One region of the Paracoccus sp. TD-10 genome, then DNA from elsewhere that is predicted to be linked to it. Evidence: riboswitches for the same ligand, from Rfam matches in the RefSeq annotation. Region 1 holds a riboswitch; each other region holds the start of a gene.
The links. Region 1 has a riboswitch for cobalamin ahead of ACNKFW_RS14370 (TonB-dependent receptor plug domain-containing protein). Riboswitches for the same ligand answer to the same signal wherever they lie in the genome.
Positions count from the first base shown of each region.

Region 2: another riboswitch for cobalamin. It lies ahead of ACNKFW_RS10100 (CbtB domain-containing protein); the one in region 1 lies ahead of ACNKFW_RS14370 (TonB-dependent receptor plug domain-containing protein).
Region 3: another riboswitch for cobalamin. It lies ahead of ACNKFW_RS20180 (ribonucleoside triphosphate reductase); the one in region 1 lies ahead of ACNKFW_RS14370 (TonB-dependent receptor plug domain-containing protein).

Region 1 covers NZ_CP182419.1:689,888-695,366, forward strand. The annotation lists gene ACNKFW_RS14360 (FecCD family ABC transporter permease) at 1-619, opposite strand, end outside; gene ACNKFW_RS14365 (ABC transporter substrate-binding protein) at 616-1,467, opposite strand; gene ACNKFW_RS14370 (TonB-dependent receptor plug domain-containing protein) at 1,461-3,380, opposite strand; cobalamin riboswitch at 3,513-3,729, opposite strand; gene ACNKFW_RS14375 (SLC13 family permease) at 3,862-5,479, shown strand, end outside.
Region 2 covers NZ_CP182418.1:2,033,910-2,039,388, forward strand. The annotation lists gene leuD (3-isopropylmalate dehydratase small subunit) at 47-652, shown strand; gene ACNKFW_RS10095 (endonuclease/exonuclease/phosphatase family protein) at 643-1,695, shown strand; cobalamin riboswitch at 1,863-2,067, shown strand; gene ACNKFW_RS10100 (CbtB domain-containing protein) at 2,104-2,280, shown strand; gene ACNKFW_RS10105 (CbtA family protein) at 2,280-2,978, shown strand; gene ACNKFW_RS10110 (hypothetical protein) at 3,048-3,581, shown strand; gene bluB (5,6-dimethylbenzimidazole synthase) at 3,581-4,204, shown strand; gene ACNKFW_RS10120 (hypothetical protein) at 4,238-5,479, opposite strand, start outside.
Region 3 covers NZ_CP182420.1:291,586-297,064, forward strand. The annotation lists gene ACNKFW_RS20170 ((2,3-dihydroxybenzoyl)adenylate synthase) at 1-1,007, opposite strand, end outside; gene ACNKFW_RS20175 (TonB-dependent receptor) at 1,367-3,445, shown strand; cobalamin riboswitch at 3,692-3,905, shown strand; gene ACNKFW_RS20180 (ribonucleoside triphosphate reductase) at 4,105-5,479, shown strand, end outside.

The DNA of each region.
Region 1 (5,479 bases):
GCCAGAGCAGGGCGAAGCCCAGCAGCATGAAGGGTGCCGCGATCCAGACATGCAGCATCGAACGGTCAGCCAGCGAGCCCATCATCCAGAACACGATCTCATTGATGGCAAAGGGATTGGGCGACAGGTTCAGCACCAGCGAGGTCGCGGCCCCCGCCAGCGCCGAGATGGCGATGCCGGCCAGGATCAGCGCCAGCGTGCCGCCGCGCGGCCCGGCAAGCATCAGCACCAGCAGCACCGACAGCGCCGCGCCCGCCAGCGCCGCCAGCGGCAGGCCCAGGGGAAAGGCGGCGGAAAGCCCGGTCTGGATCGCCAGCACCGCCCCCAGCGCGGCCGAGGCGCTGGTGCCGATCAGCCCCGGCTCGGCCAGCGGGTTGCGCAGGAAGCCTTGCAGCACCGCACCCGCCATTCCCAGCGCCGCCCCGACCATCAGCCCCAGGATGGCGCGCGGCAGGCGCAATTCGCGCATCACCAACGCCAGCAGGTCGTCGCCGCCGCGAAACAGCGCGGCCAGGCTTTCACCGGGACCGATGCCGGCCGGGCCGGTCAGCAGCGAGGCCAGGAACAGCGCCGCGACCAGCGCGGAAAGCCCGGCGAAAAGCAGGCCCTGCCGGTTCATGGCGCGTCCCGCAGGGCCAGCCGCGCGTCGCGCAGCCCCGCCACGGCACGCAGGATGAAGGGAGTGCCGCAGATCCAGTCGGGGTCCGAGATGACCTCGGCCGGCCTGCCCCGGCTCAGCGCCTTCAGCGCCGGGTGGTCCAGCATCTCCTGCGCGCGGGCATGGCCCTCGTAGCGGCGGCCCTCGATCAGCAGGTCGGGATCGGCAAGCAGCAGCGATTCCAGCGCCAGCGTCCCGCCTGCCGGCAGGCCGAGTTCATCGGCGATATTGTCGAATCCGGCCAGATCCACGATCTGCCCGGCCAGGCTGTCGCGGCCGGAACTGTAGCCGTTGGCCATGTAAAGCGCCGCGCGCGGCCGCGGCCCCGGCGGCGCATCGGCCAGCCGCGCCAGGTCGGCGTCGAAACGCGCCAGCATCGCTTGGGCCTGGGCCTCGCGCCCCAGCACCTCGCCCATACGGCGGATATTGGCGCGGATGCCGGCGATGTCGGTTTCGATCGGGAACATCTCGACCGGGATCTCCAGGCGCTTGAGCAGCCGGATGGTCTCGGGCGTGGACCATGCCCCGGCCAGCACCAGATCGGGCCGCATCAGGAAGATTTCCTCGGCCAGGCCGTGGTTGAAAGGCAGCCGCGCCGCCTGATCCGCCATGGCCGAGGCGGTCGGATCCTGCGCCAGATAGGAGACCGAGACCAGCTGGCCCGGCGCCGCCAGCATCAGCGCCAGCTGGTCGGTGCAGAGGTTCATCGACAGCACCCGGCGCGGCGGCTCGGCCGCGCCGGGCTGGAAAAATCCCGGCAGGATCAGGCCGGCCAGAAGGCCGGCGACAAGGCCGAGCCGCCTTACCATTTCGCCGTCAGGCCGGCGTAAAGGGTGCGGCCCTGACCGTAATAGCCCCAGGATTCGGAATAGTCCCGGTCGAACAGGTTCACCACGCGGCCTGTCAGGCGCAGGTTTTCGGTCAGGTCATAGCCGGCGGCCAGGTTGACGGTGACGTAATCGGGCAATTCGGTGGTCGGCGGGCTGTAGTTCCTGAACCATTCCGCGTCGTAACTGCTGCCGGCATAGCGCAGATCGGCTGTGACCGAACCGCGCCCCTGCGCAATATCGGCCGTCGCGCGCAGGCCAAGCAGGTGGCGGGGCTGGCGCACGACGGGCTGGTCGTCCTCTGTGCGGGCATCCGTGTAGGTATAGGTCGCGCCCAGCCGAAGCCAGTCGGTCGCTTCATATTCCAGGTCGGCCTCGAACCCCTTGCGCTTGCTGGTGCCGTCAAGGTTTTGCGACGTGTTGCCGGTCCCGATGATCATATCCTCGACCTTGCTGGTGAAAAGCGTCACTCCCAGCGCGCCCCGCCCCGCGGCAAAGTTCCAGTCGGCGCCGATTTCCTGGCTGCGGCTGGTTTCGGGCGTCAGATCGGCATTGCCGTCATAGCTGCCCGGCGCATAGCCATAAAGTTCGAACATGGTGGGATTGACGATGGCTTTGCCGGCCGCTGCGCGCAGACGCAGGTCGCGGCCGGGCACCTGCCATGCCGCGGCGATGTTCCAGGTGGTCGCATGGCGGAAATCGTCGTTGAAATCGCGCCGCATGCCGGCCTGGACGCCGATCCCGTTGTCGAACTGTCCCTGATATTCCAGAGAGGCCGATTTCGTGTCGCGCTCGTACCGGCCGCCCGATGCAAAGGAGTTCTCGTAGATCTCGCGTTTCTTCTGCACCGCCACATTCAGCTTTTGCGCGGCATCGCGGGCATTGCCGCCATCCAGCGCCCAACTGCCGGTATATTTGAAGTTCCGCAGCCGCGAGGCGTCGCTGTAATCCGGCAGGCCGCCGTTGAAATGCGCCGTGTTCTGGTTGGCGCCAGAGACGGCAAAGCGGTTGAGCAGCCTGCCGCCGAAAGCTTCGCCTTCCAGCCACAGCGAACCATAGGTTTCGTCCCGGTCGGCGGTCAGCGGTGCGTCGACGATATAGTCGTCGGGCGAATCCACGAAAGAGACGGCCCGGTCATAACCGTATTCCTGCCAGATGCGCCTAAGCGTGAAACCGACGGTCGCGCTTTCGGTCAGATCATATGAGCCGTTCAGGCCCAGCACGCGCTGCCGGTTGAACTCGGTATCCCCGCCGGGGCTGCGCGATTCGTCCTCGCCATCGGTGCGGCGCGCCACCGCGGACAGGCTGATGCTGCCGCGCCCGTCCCCCGCCTGCACAAAGGCGCTGGCGGTGCGGGTGTCCAACCCGCCGATCTCGACCGTGCCGCCATAGCCCGGCCCCTGCGCAGAGGCGCGACGGGTGGTGATCGAGATGACGCCGGATGCGGCATTGGCGCCGTAGATGGCGGATTGCGGGCCGCGCAGCACCTCGATGCGCTCGATGTCCTCGGCCAGCATGCCGCTGAAGATATAGTCGCCGTTGCCGGGGGAATTGGCCTCGACCCCGTCGATCAGCACCAGCACGTGATTGGATTCGCCGCCGCGGATGCGGATCTTGGCCACCGTTTCGCCGGTCGAGGTGACGGAAAGTCCGGGGACCGTGCGCAAAGCGTCCTGGACGGTGATGACCCGGCGGCTTTGCAGGTCTTCGCTGGTCAGCACGGTATGGGCGCGGCCATAGGCGCTTTCGGCCACCGGCGACAGGCCGGCGGACAGGACCAGGGTGTCAAGCACGACCTGGTCCTGGACCTGCTGGCCCGTGGCGGCACAGGGCAACAGGGCGGCGGGCAGTACGGCGGCGGTTGTGGCCAGCAGCGAAAGCGGGGTTCTGAACATTCCAAAGCCTTTCCAGCGCGGGCCAGGCCCGCGATTTGCAGAAATGCCCTGTGGAAAGGCTGGCAGGCCCGACCGCAGGACGGCGATCGTCACCTCTGCGGAACGGCCGCTTTCCAGACGCGCCCCGCGCCGGAAATGGGTGATCGCCACGGCAGGTCTCCTGGCTCGCGGATCGCTGCTCGGGCCGGCCTTCCCAGGAGATCCCAGTGGCACGTTCGACCGTCGCTCACCGCTTACAGTTGCGGGGGCAGTCCCGACCTTGCCCCGGCCGCATCGCGGCCCATGGGCGCACCGGTGTTCCCTTTTGATCCGGCGCAGATCCGCCGGAACCGTAGCGGCCCTGCATTGCCGCAGCCGGGCAAGGGCTGTCAAGCGCCAATCCGGTGCCGCCGGGCGGCCGCGACAACCTGTCCTGCCGCGGAACCGCCCGCCGGCCTGCGGCATTGGATAGCGTATCCGACGAAAGGGAGGGTCAAGCCACATGGCCATGCCGCAGCTCCTGGCCGTGCTGATCCTTTGCGCGATGATGGTGCTGTTCGTCTGGGGGCGGCTGCGCTACGACGTGGTGGCGATGATCGCGCTGTTGGCCTCGCTGGTGGCGGGCACGGTCAAGCCGGACGAGGCGTTCCGCGGCTTCAGCGACGATATCGTCATCATCGTCGGCAGCGCGCTGGTGGTCAGCGCCGGCATCTCGCGCTCGGGCGTGATCGAGGCGGTGATGCGCCGGATGCTGGGGCGGTTGCGGGCCCTGCGCTGGCAGCTGCTGGTGCTGGTCGGCTCGGTCACGGGCCTGTCGGCGCTGGTCAAGAACATCGGCGCGCTGGCCATGCTGATGCCCGCCGCGCTGAAGATGGCGCGGCGCTCGGGGCATTCGCCCTCGGCCTATCTGATGCCGATGGCCTTCGGCTCGCTCCTGGGCGGGCTGATCACGCTGGTCGGCACCTCGCCCAACATCATCGTCTCGCGGGTGCGCGAGCAGATGACGGGCCAGCCCTTCACCATGTTCGACTATGCGCCGGTCGGCCTCGGGCTGTCGCTGGTGGGGCTGGTCTTTCTGCTTTTCGCCCATCGGCTGCTGCCGCGCGACCGCCGTGCCACGGCCTCGCTGAGCGAGGCGGTGAACATCAGCGACTATCACACCGAAGCCACCGTCCCCGAGGGCGCCGATATCGTCGGCATGACGGTGGGCGACTATCTGGGCGCCGTCGATGGCGAGGTGGCCGTCACCGGGCTGATCCGGGGCGACGTCCGTCGCGCGGTGACACTGCCCGACACGGTGATCCGCGTCGGCGACACGCTGCTTCTGCGCGGCGAGCCGAATGCGTTGGAACGCGCCGTGACCAAGCTGGGCATGGAACTGACCCGGCAGGATGCGGCCGCCGAGGAGGGCCTGCCTGCCGACCAGATCGGTGTGATCGAGGCGGTGATCGCGCCCGCCTCGCTGCTGGTGGGGCAAAGCGTGGGGCGGATCGCGCTTTTCGACCAGCATGGCGTGAACCTGATCGCCATCTCGCGCGCCGGGCATCGCATGACCCAGCGGCTCAGCCAGACGGTGCTGGCGGCCGGCGACGTGCTGCTGGTGCAGGGGCCGATCGACCGCCTGCCCGAGCGGATGCGGGTGCTGGGCCTCTTGCCCCTGGCCGAGCGCCATATCCGGCTGGGCGGGGTGCGCAAGCAATTGCTGCCGGTGCTGATCCTGACGGTCGCCATGGCGGCGACGGCGGCGGGGCTGGTGCCTGTCGCCATCGCCTTCTTCGCCGCCGCCGTGCTGATGATCCTGACCGGCACGATCAGCGCCGAGGAGGCTTACGAGGCCATCGAATGGCCGATCCTGGTCATGCTGGGCGCGCTGATCCCGGTCAGCGAGGCGCTGCAAAAGACCGGCGTGACCGAGCTTCTGGGCGCCTGGCTGTCGCAGGCGGCGATGGGCCTGCCGGTCTGGGGTGCGGTGACGCTGATCCTGGTCGCGGCCATGGCGGTCACGCCCTTTCTGAACAATGCCGCGACCGTGCTGGTCATGGCGCCGATCGCGGCGACCTTTGCCAGCGAACTCGGCTATCGGCCCGATGCCTTCCTGATGGCGGTGGCGGTGGGGGCAG
Region 2 (5,479 bases), on a different replicon from region 1:
GTTAACGGGCCACGGCGGCCCAAGTCAATTCTGCGAGGATCACGACATGGACAAGTTCACCACCCTGACCGGCATCGCGGCGCCCATGCCGCTGGTCAATATCGACACCGACATGATCATCCCGAAACAGTTCCTGAAGACGATCCACCGCTCGGGTCTGGGCAAGAACCTGTTCGACGAGATGCGCTATGACGCCGAGGGCAACGAGATCCCGGATTTCGTGCTGAACCAGCCGGCTTACCGCGAGGCACAGATCATCGTCGCCGGCGACAATTTCGGCTGCGGCTCCTCGCGCGAGCATGCGCCCTGGGCGCTGCTGGATTTCGGCATCCGCTGCGTGATCTCCACCAGCTTCGCCGACATCTTCTACAACAACTGCTTCAAGAACGGCATCCTGCCTATCGTCATGCCGCAAGAGGTGGTGGATGTGCTGATGGAGGACGCGAAAAAGGGCGCCAATGCCCGCATGACCGTGGACCTGGAAAACCTGACCGTGACCACCTCGGACGGGCAGAGCTTCCCCTTCGAACTGGACCCGTTCCGCCGCCATTGCCTGCTGAACGGGCTGGACGACATCGGCCTGACCATGGAAAAGGCCCCCGCCATCGACGCCTACGAGGCGCAGATGGCCCAGAGCCGGCCTTGGGTGTAAGGCCGCTGGCCGGGGCGGCCCTGCTTGCCATCCTGGGCCTGGCCGCCCATGCCGATCCGCTGCGGATCGCGACCTACAGCCCCGACCTGTCGCGCGACGGGCCGGGGCTTTTGTTGCGCGACCTGGGCCGCAAGGACGCTCAGATCGAGGCGGTGGTGCAGGTGCTGGCGGAAACCCGCCCCGACATCCTGCTGCTGACGCATTTCGACTGGGACCACGACGGCCGGGCGCTGGACGCCTTTGCCGCAAGGCTGGCCGAGGCCGGGCTGGACTATCCGCACCGCTTCGCCACCCGGCCGAATTCCGGCATGGCGACAGGGCTGGACCTGAACGCCGACGGGCGGCTGGGCAGCGCCGACGATGCGCAGGGCTTCGGCACCTTCTCCGGCCAGGGCGGCATGGCGATCCTGTCGCGCCACCCGATCGGGCCGGTGACGGATTACACGGCCTTCCTGTGGCGCGACCTGCCCGGCCACCTGATGCCGCCGCTGCCCGAGGAAGCGGCGGCGATCCGCCGCCTGTCCTCGACCGCGCATTGGGACGCGGTGGTCACGGTCGCCGGCCGGCCGCTGCACCTGCTCGCCATGTCCGCGACGCCGCCGGTCTTCGACGGACCCGAGGATCTGAACGGCCGGCGCAACCATGACGAGCTGGCCTTCTGGCTGCATCACCTGCCCGACGGCCCCTTCGTACTGGCCGGCAACCTGAACCTCGACCCCCTGGACAGCGAGGGCCGGCCCGAGGCGCTGGCCCGGATCATGGCGCATGTCACCGACCCCCTGCCTCGCAGCGCCGGCGGCACCGCGGCCAAAGGCGGCGTGAACGGCAGCCACAAGGGCGATCCGGCGCTGGATACCGGCGACTGGCCGGACGACAAGCCGCCGGGCAACCTGCGCGTGGATTACGTCCTGCCCGCGAAAGGGCTGGCCGTGCTGGGCTCGGGCGTGTTCTGGCCGGCCGAGGGTCCGCTGGCCGAGGCCGCGCTGGCGGCTTCCGCGCACCGGCTGGTCTGGGTCGACCTGGACTGGCCGCCGGAACCCTGATTGGCACGGCCTACCCGCCACCCGGCGATTCCGCCAGCCCGATCCCCCGCCATCTTCTTCGTTCTCCAAATACCCATGCGGCAGCGCCGCCCGCCGACCCGTCGCCCGCTCTCCGACCCCGCCGCAGCTTCCCCCCGATTCCGCTTGCCGCCGCCGCGCCATCGCAGGTAACATGAGCGTGTATCGGTGCCCCTTTCCGGGGCCAAAAGGGAATGCGGTGCGGCCCTGGGCATTCAGGACCAAATCCGCAGCCGCCCCCGCGACTGTAAGCGGAGAGCGGACGCCCATCGCGCCACTGGCCATCCGGCCGGGAAGGCGGGCGTCTGCCGTGACCCGCAAGCCAGGAGACCTGCCGATGCATGGAACCGCAACGTCGTCGGGTTGGACGACATAAGGAAAGGGTCGCAGATGACCGCAAAACCCATGACCGCCGCAGGGGCCAGCCGCGCCTCGGTGCTGTTTCCCGCCATCGCCGCCTTCGCGATCGGCTTCGGGCTGATCTTCATGTCCGGGCTGGTGCAGGCCGAGACCCTGCATGACGCCGCCCATGACGTGCGTCACGCCACCGGCTTCCCCTGCCACTGATGTTCTCGCGCATTCTGACCAGCGGATTGATCGCTGGCGCTGCAACGGGGCTGATTGCCGCCCTGTTGCAGCTTTGGTTCGTGCAGCCCGTGCTGCTGCATGCCGAACTGTATGAATCCGGCCAACTGGCGCATTTCGGCGCCGAAGCCGTCAGCGCGCATCAGGATCTGGGATCCTTCGAATGGACCCGCAACCTGCTTTCGGTCCTGTTCACCATGATGGTCTATGCCGGCTACGGGCTGATGCTGGTGGCGCTGATGGCGGTTTCCGAATCGCGGGGCAACGCGGTCACGGCGCGGCAGGGGCTGCTTTGGGGCCTGGCCGGCTATCTGACCATGCAGCTCGCCCCCGCCTTCGGCCTGGCCCCGGAAGTGCCGGGCGTCGCCGCCGCCGATGTGCAGCTCCGCGCGATCTGGTGGCTGGGCACCGCCGCCACCACCGGGCTCGCGCTGTGGCTGGTCGCCTTCGGCAAGGGCTGGGCGGCCTGGGGCGCGGCCATCGTGCTGATCCTGGCGCCGCATCTGATCGGCGCGCCGCAGCCCGACAGCTATGCCGGCCCGGTCCCGCCCGAGCTTTCGGCGGAATTCGCCGGCCGGGCGCTGGGGGCGGGCGCGATGGCCTGGGCCCTGCTCGGCCTGCTGGCCGGCTGGTTCTGGCAGCGCGAAGGCCAAGGCGCACCGGTGCCGCAGGCCGCCTGATCGGCGCCGCAACCCTTCCGGCCGGGCGTGCCTGCCGCGCCCGGCTGTTCCATGAAACGGGGAAAAGACATGGATCGCTCGATCCCGATGCTGCTGATCGGCCTGGTCTTCGGCGGCGGCATGGGCTTCGTCATCGCCGCCGCCAACGGCATCACGCTGGACGGCCACGACCACGGCGCGCATGGCCATGGCGCCCAAGCCGCGGCGCATGACCACGGCGCGCCCATCGACCTGCCCGCCGGCAGCGCCACCGCCGCGGCCCGGCTGGAGCCCGACAGCACTGCGGGCTGGAACCTGTTCATCGAGGCCGAGGGCTTCTGCTTTGCCCCCGAACATGCCGGGCTGGCCGACCGCCGGGGCGAGGGCCATGCGCATCTTTACCTCAACGGCGCCAAGATCGCCCGGCTCTACGGCCCGGCCCATCACCTCGACGCGCTGGGGCCCGGAGACCGGCTGCGGGTCGAGCTGAACTCGAACGACCACCGCCCGCTGACCGTCTCCGGCCGGCCGCTTGCCGTCGAGCTGACCGTGCCCGACCGGCCGGTGGGCATCCGCGCCGGGGCCGCGGGCCTGCCCGACAGCGCGATCTGCGCGGCGCCGTGATGGAGTTCGGCGCCGAGGACAAGGCCGCCTTGCAGCGCATCCTGCGCTGGCGCCGCGACGTGCGGCATTTCCGCGACGCCCCGGTCCCCGAACCGCTGCTGGAGGAATTGCGCGCGGCGATGGAACTGTCGCCCTCGGTCGGCAATGCCCGACCCTGGCGGGTGATCCGCGTCGAAAGCCCCGATCTGCGCGCCGCGATCCGCGCCGATTTCCTGCGCTGCAATGCCCAGGCCGCCACCCGCTACCAGGGCCGGCAGCGGCAGGCATACGATGCGCTGAAGCTGGCCGGGCTGGACCGCGCCCCGGTCTGGCTGGCCGTCTTTACCGAGATCGACCCCTCCGAGGGCCACGGTCTTGGCCGCGCCACCATGCCGCAGACCCTGCGGCAATCGACGGCCATGGCGATCCATGCGCTGTGGCTGGCGGCACGGGTGCGCAACCTGGGGCTTGGCATGGTCTCGATCCTCGATCCGGCGCGGATCGGCCCGCTGCTCGCGGTGCCCGAAAGCTGGGAGTTCTCGGCGCTGCTCTGCCTGGGCTGGCCCGAGTTCACCGACGACACGCCGCTGCTGCACCGCACCGGCTGGCAGGAAAACACCGCCCCCGGCTGGCAGCGGCGCTGAAAGGCCCCACCGCATCCGGCGGGGCCGCCTGGTTCAGGGCTGCGAGGTGGCCGGGCCCATGGGCTGGCCGTTGACGGTAAAGGGCCCGCCGCCCTCGGGCATCTGGATGTCCCAGAGATACTCGCCGCTCGCGCCGGGCTTGGCCATGGCGCGGGCCATGCGCAGCATCATCAGCGGCTGGCCGGCCTCTTCCTGCGGGGCGGCGGCCAGCGCCGCCTCGACCTTGTCGAGCCCCATGGCCGAGATCAGCACCGCGCCGGTGGGCGCAGCCCCCGGACCCGCCGCGATATCGGCGCGATAGTCGATCCGGTAGCCGTCGCCCTTGATCTGCGAGGGCGCAAGCGTCAGGTCGGCCGTGCCCCTGGGCAGCAGCGCCGCCTGCAACTGTTCGGGTACCAGCCGGGCAAAAGGCTCGTCGGCGGCCAGGTCGAACCCCTCGATCAGCATCTTCGCCGGTGCCGCCAGATCGAAGCCCGAAGCGGTGAAGTCCAGCGTCACCTCTTGCGGCAGGATCGGCACGGCCCAGGGCGGCAGCACGCCTTCGGGCACGGTCAGGCCCGACAGCGCCACCCGTTCGTGCAGCCGGCCGTCGGCGGTGGCACCGGACAGGCCGATCGCCACCTTGGTCGAGGCAAGGCCGAACTCGCCCAGCGGAGAGCCGATCTTCAGGTCGTGCAGCACCGCATCCATCGACAGGTCTTCCCATAGCGGCATGGCCGCGGCCAGCTTGTCGCGCAGCCCGTCCTGCGCGCCCTTGATCAGTTCCTCGGACGGATGGGCGACGAACCAGGAAAGCAGGGACAGCACGCCTTCGCTGCGCATGCCGGTGATCTGGCCGCTGCCCTCGTAGCCCGGCGCGGTGATCTGGAAGGTCATCGGCTGGCCGCCCGGACCCATCAGGATCTCCTGCGACTGCTCCAGCCCCTCGGCGGTGAAGCTCATGGCCTGATCGACGCCGCCGGCCTTGCCGGGCGCGCCGTTCACCGACCATTCCATCCGCGCCGTGCGCTGGTGATCGCGCGAAACCACCTGCGGCTCGGCCGAGGGCTGGTCGGGCGCGGTTTCGGCAGCAGGCAGCGGCGGCGCATATTGCACCGATTCGATGACGTAATCCGTCATCACCGCCTTCTGTTCGCGAAAGCTCATCAGCGATTCGTCCCAGATGCCGGTCGATTCGACCCTGGTCGAGCCCTTCTGCTCGAACATCTTCGGCACCACCACCGACCAGCTCAGCGCCTGGTCCTCGCTGACGCCCCAGCTGCCGTCGCCATTGTC
Region 3 (5,479 bases), on a different replicon from region 1:
TGCTGCAGCTGGCAGCCCAGCTCCGGCCGGATGCGCCGGGCGCTGGACGGGTTCAGCTTGGCGCCGCCGACCTGCAGCAGTTGCAGCGACGACAGGTCCGCCCCCAGCCCGGCCTGCGCATCCAGCCACAGCAGCGCCAGCGGCGGCACCAGCGCGATCATCGTGACGCGATGGCGGGCGATCAGGTCGAAGCAGATCCCGGCCTCGGGTTCGGGTGCGACGACCACCGTGCCCCCGGCCTGCAGCGTGCCCAGGAAACCCGGGCAGGCCATCGGGAAGTTGTGCATCATCGGCAGCACGCACAGATAGCGCGTATCGCCGTCCAGCCCGCTGGCCGCCACCGCCATGCGGATGTTGTAAAGATATTCCATGTGCCGGCGCGGGATCAGCTTGGGCACGCCGGTCGTCCCGCCCGAGATCTGGAAGCAGGCCACGTCCTCGGCATTGGGACCGGCCGGCAACGGGAGATCGGGACGGAACAGGCTGTCGAAGGGCGTCGCGTCCCGGCTGTCGCCCAGCACCACCACATGCCGGACCGAGGGAACCTTGGCCTGCACCCGCCGGGCCAGCGCCACCATGTCATACCCCCCGGGCTCCTGCGCCGTCAGGATCGCGCGGGCGCCGGTGAAATCGGCAAACTGGCCAAGCTCAAGGTCGCGATGCCCGGGCAAGGCCAGCACCGGCACGACGCCCAGCCGGCAGAGCGCGAAGAACAGCGTGACGAATTCCCCGCAATTGGGGAATTGCACCACCACCCGGTCGCCGCGGACCAGCCCCAGCGCCGAAAGCCCGCCCGCCAATGCCAGCGCATCGCGGTGCAACCGGTCGTAACCGATCTGCCGCGCACCGTCGATCAGGGCGATCCGCCGACCCAGCCGCCCGGCTTGCCGCGCCAGAAGGTCGAAGAATGTCTCGTATCGCCAGATCCCGGCCTCGCGGTAACGGTCAGCAACGTCCCGGGGCCAGAACGGGCAGCGGGCCTGCCAGTCCAGAGCGTGATCTGCCACAGCAATCTCCTTTCGCAATCCACTGACGAAGGGTGGGCAAATCTTCCTTGATAGGGAGGACCATGTCCGCTCCGCCGAAATCCCGACCGTGACGACTGGCGGAGGGCTGAACGCACGGTGTCTTACTTTTTTTATCGGATTACTGTTGCACAACCACAGTTGGGTGTAAAGTGACCCCGCGGCGCAGGTTGTGGCGCAGGGGTCACGCCCTGGATTCCCAGGCGGCGGTGCCCCTTGCCCCAAGCCTTGTCAACCGGTTAACCCGGCGCCGTCGCTCGGCGGTTTCCCGCCGGCGGAACGGAATCGCAAATGGCAGCCAGCATTCGCCAGCCCGCAGTAGATCTGGATAGGGTTTGGAGATGAATGGACGTAAAATCCCGGTGCTGCTTGGCACGGTCGCCATGCTGGCATTGGCCACGGCCCCCGCGCTGGCTCAGGACAATCAGGGCATGGCCGAGACGCTGCGGCTGGACGAAATCGTCCTGACCGGCGAAAAGCAGGCGCGCAGCATCAAGGATACCGCCTCTTCGGTGGCGGTCCTGACCACGCGCGACCTTGAGGAGAGCGGCGGGCAGGACAGCATCGCCGATGCGGCGACGGGCATCGCCAACGTGACCTATGTCGCCTCGGGCGGCCAAGGCGGCGCCCCCATCATCCGCGGGCAGGACAGCGAGGGTCCGAATTCCGGCGCGGTGGCCTTCTTCGGCGGCACGGCCCCGCGGCTGGCCTTCAATCTGGACGGGCATTATCTGGGCTATAACGAGATCGTCTGGGGCAGCCAGGCGCTTTGGGACGTCGAGTCGATCGAGGTCTTTCGCGGCCCGCAGACCGCGACCCAGGGCGCAAACTCGATCGCCGGGGCGATCATCGTCAAGACCAAGGATCCGACTTTCCAGCCCGAGGGCGCCGCGCAGCTGGAATATGGCAGCCACAGCCGCCGCCGCGCCAGCCTGATGGCCTCGGGGCCCTTGTCCGAGGATCTGGCCGGGCGCATCGCCGTCGACTACTGGGCGCGCGACAATTACATCGACTATACCAACCCCGCCTTCGCGGTGGGCTCGACCGACCAGAATCATGAATCCCGCACCATCCGCGCCAAGCTGCTGTGGCAGCCGCAGGAGATCCCGGGGCTCGAGGGCAAGCTGACCTTCTCGCACAGCCTGACCAACCGGCCGAACTGGGAAGCCGCGACCGAGCCCTATGAGGATCTGGAAAGCGCCACCGCCTCGAATCCCAGCTGGCGGCTGCGCACGAACACCACCATCCTTGATGTCAGCTATGAATTCGGCAATGGCTGGACGTTGTTCAACCAGCTGCAATATTCCGACATCTGGGTCAAACGCTCGACCGAGCCGGTCAGCGCGGGCACAGCGATCCTGGATCAGGACGTGACCTCGAACGAGACGCGCGTAACCTTCGGGACGCCCGAAGACCAGTTCAGCGGCGTAGCGGGACTGTTCGTCTCGCGCACCGATTCGGACGAGCTTCTGGATTACCGCGGCACCACCACCTATGACGACCGCAAGGACAGCCTGGGGATATTCGCCGAAACCACCTGGCGCCTTGCCGACCGCTGGAGCCTGACCGGCGGGCTGCGCTATCAGCGCGACGACATCACCCGGCGCGGCGTGTCGAGCTTTACCCCGAACGTGCTGGATTACGACGAAAGCTTCGACGCCTGGCTGCCCAGGATCGCGCTGGCCTATGACCTGGACGCATCGACCCGCATCGGCGCCATGATCAGCAAGGGTTACAACCCAGGCGGGGTGACGCTGAACCTGACCAGCGGGGAATACGTGCCCTTCGACGCCGAGACCTCGTGGAACTACGAGATCTTCGGCCGCACCCGGTTGCTCGACGACCGGCTGGAACTGACCGGCAACCTGTTCTACACCCAGCTCCATGATGCGCAGCGCTATGTCGTGACCAGCCTGCCCGAGAACATCGGCAGTTCGATCACCGTCAATGCCGAGCGCGCCAAGTCCTATGGCCTGGAACTGGGGATGGACTATCTGCTGCGCGACAATCTGCGGGTCAAGGCGGGGCTGGGCCTGTTGCATACCGAGATCAGCCGCTTCACCAGCGCGGCGGCGGATTACCAGGGCCATCGCTTCGGCCGGTCCCCGGACTATACGCTTTCGCTGGCGGCCGATTGGGACATCACCCCGGAATGGCGGCTCAGCGGCCAGCTGCGCCATACCGACGGCTATTATTCCGACGACAACGAGGACCGCGACACCTGGGTCGATTCCTATACCGTGGCCAATGCCCGGCTGACTTGGCAACCGCGCGAGAACCTGCAGGCCTTCGCCTATGTCAACAACCTGTTCGACGACCGCTCGGTGACCTATCTGCGGGCCAGCCGCTCGATCGGCGGCTTCGAGGCCACCGTGGTCGAGCCACGCGAGCTGGGTATCGGCCTGAAGATGACCTTCTGATGCGAACGAATGCCCCGACAAGGATCGGGGCATTCATCTTCTCTAAGAGCCTGCTGATCCATCGGGCCTGGACTGGCCGGTTCCGAATTGTACGACGCTCTACCACAAGCAGAAAATTTGCATGTACAAAACCGTATCGGCCTGCTTCAGGTCCGCTGCACCCGTTGTTGTGAGCGGTCTGACTTCCTCTCTTGGACAAAGTGTCGCAGGTCAATACAACATCTTGACGGATACGGCGCCTTAATCCCTATATGTAGGCATCACGGTTCTTTCGGGTCGATCCGGCCCGAAAGCGAAGAGGGAAGCCGGTGCGCCTTTCGGAGCAAGGCCGGCGCTGCCCCCGCAACTGTAAGCAGCGAGCCTGCGCCGGATCACGCCACTGGTGCCGCACGGCATTGGGAAGGCCGGCAAGGGCCGCGACCTGCGAGCCAGGAGACCTGCCGTGACGATGACGATGAACCACGGGCGGGGTGTCCCGGCGGTGCGCCTGGCAATGCGGCCTTGTCGCCGCAGGGCTCCATGCGTCCTGGCCTGCCCCGCCCACAGCAGCACGGGGAACAGATGCGGCCATTCTTCACCACCAGACCTGCCGAGGCCGGCGTCGCCGTCCGCAGCACCGCAAGGGCGGCAGCAAGCCGCAGGCAAGGGAGGGCGCGTTGATGCCGGCGCCGCTTACGCCCCCGCCCGCCGCGCCGGCAAGGGATGTCGCCGTCGATGTCGCCTCGTCGGTCAACGAATACTTGGACCGTGCCGATTGGCGGGTGAATGCCAACGCCAACCAGGACTATTCGCTCGGCGGGCTGATCCTGAACGTCTCGGGCAAGGTGGTGGCCAACTACTGGCTGTCGCATGTCTATCCGCTTGCCGTGGGCGAGGCGCACCGCCGGGGCGACCTGCATATCCACGACCTCGACATGCTGGCCGGCTATTGCGCCGGCTGGTCGCTGCGCACCTTGCTGACCGAGGGCTTCAACGGCGTCCCCGGCAAGGTCGAGGCCGGGCCGCCGAAACGCCTGTCCAGCGCCATCGGCCAGATCGTGAACTTCCTGGGAACGCTGCAAAACGAATGGGCCGGCGCGCAGGCCTTCAGTTCCTTCGACACCTATATGGCCCCCTTCATCCGCAAGGATGGCTTGGGCTATGCCGAGGTGCGGCAGGCCATGCAGGAGCTGATCTTCAACCTCAACGTCCCCTCGCGCTGGGGCACGCAGACCCCGTTCACCAACCTGACCTTCGACTGGGTCTGCCCCGAGGATCTGCGCGACCAGGTGCCCGTGATCGGCGGTCAGCCAATGAATTTCACCTATGGCGCCTTGCAGGCCGAGATGGACATGATCAACCGCGCCTATATCGAGGTGATGACGCGCGGCGACGAAAAGGGCCGGGTCTTCACCTTTCCGATCCCGACCTACAACATCACGCCGGACTTTCCCTGGGACAGCGAGAACGCCAAGCTGCTGTTCGCGATGACGGCGAAATACGGCCTGCCCTATTTCCAGAACTTCCTGAACTCGGACCTCAAGCCGAACATGGTGCGGTCCATGTGCTGCCGGCTGCAACTGGACCTGACCGAGCTGCTGAAACGCGGCAACGGCCTGTTCGGCAGCGCCGAGCAGACCGGCTCGCTGGGCGTCGTCACCGTCAACTGCGCGCGGCTGGGCCATCTGCACAAGGGCAACGAGGCCGGGCTCCGGCGTCGCCTGGACGAATTGCTCGACCTGGGCCGCGACAGCCTGGAGATCAAGCGCCGGGTGATCCAGCGGCTGATGGACGACGGGCTGTTTCCCTATAGCCGGCGCTACCTGGGCACGCTGCGCAACCATTTTTCGACCCTGGGCGTGAACGGCATCAACGAGATGATCCGCAACTTCACCGACGATGCACATGACATCACCACGAGCTGGGGCCATGGCTTCGCGCTGCGGCTGCTCGACCATCTGCGGGCGCGCATCACCGCCTTCCAGGAACAGACCGGACATCTCTATAACTTGGAGGCGACGCCGGCAGAGGGCACCACCTATCGCTTCGCCAAGG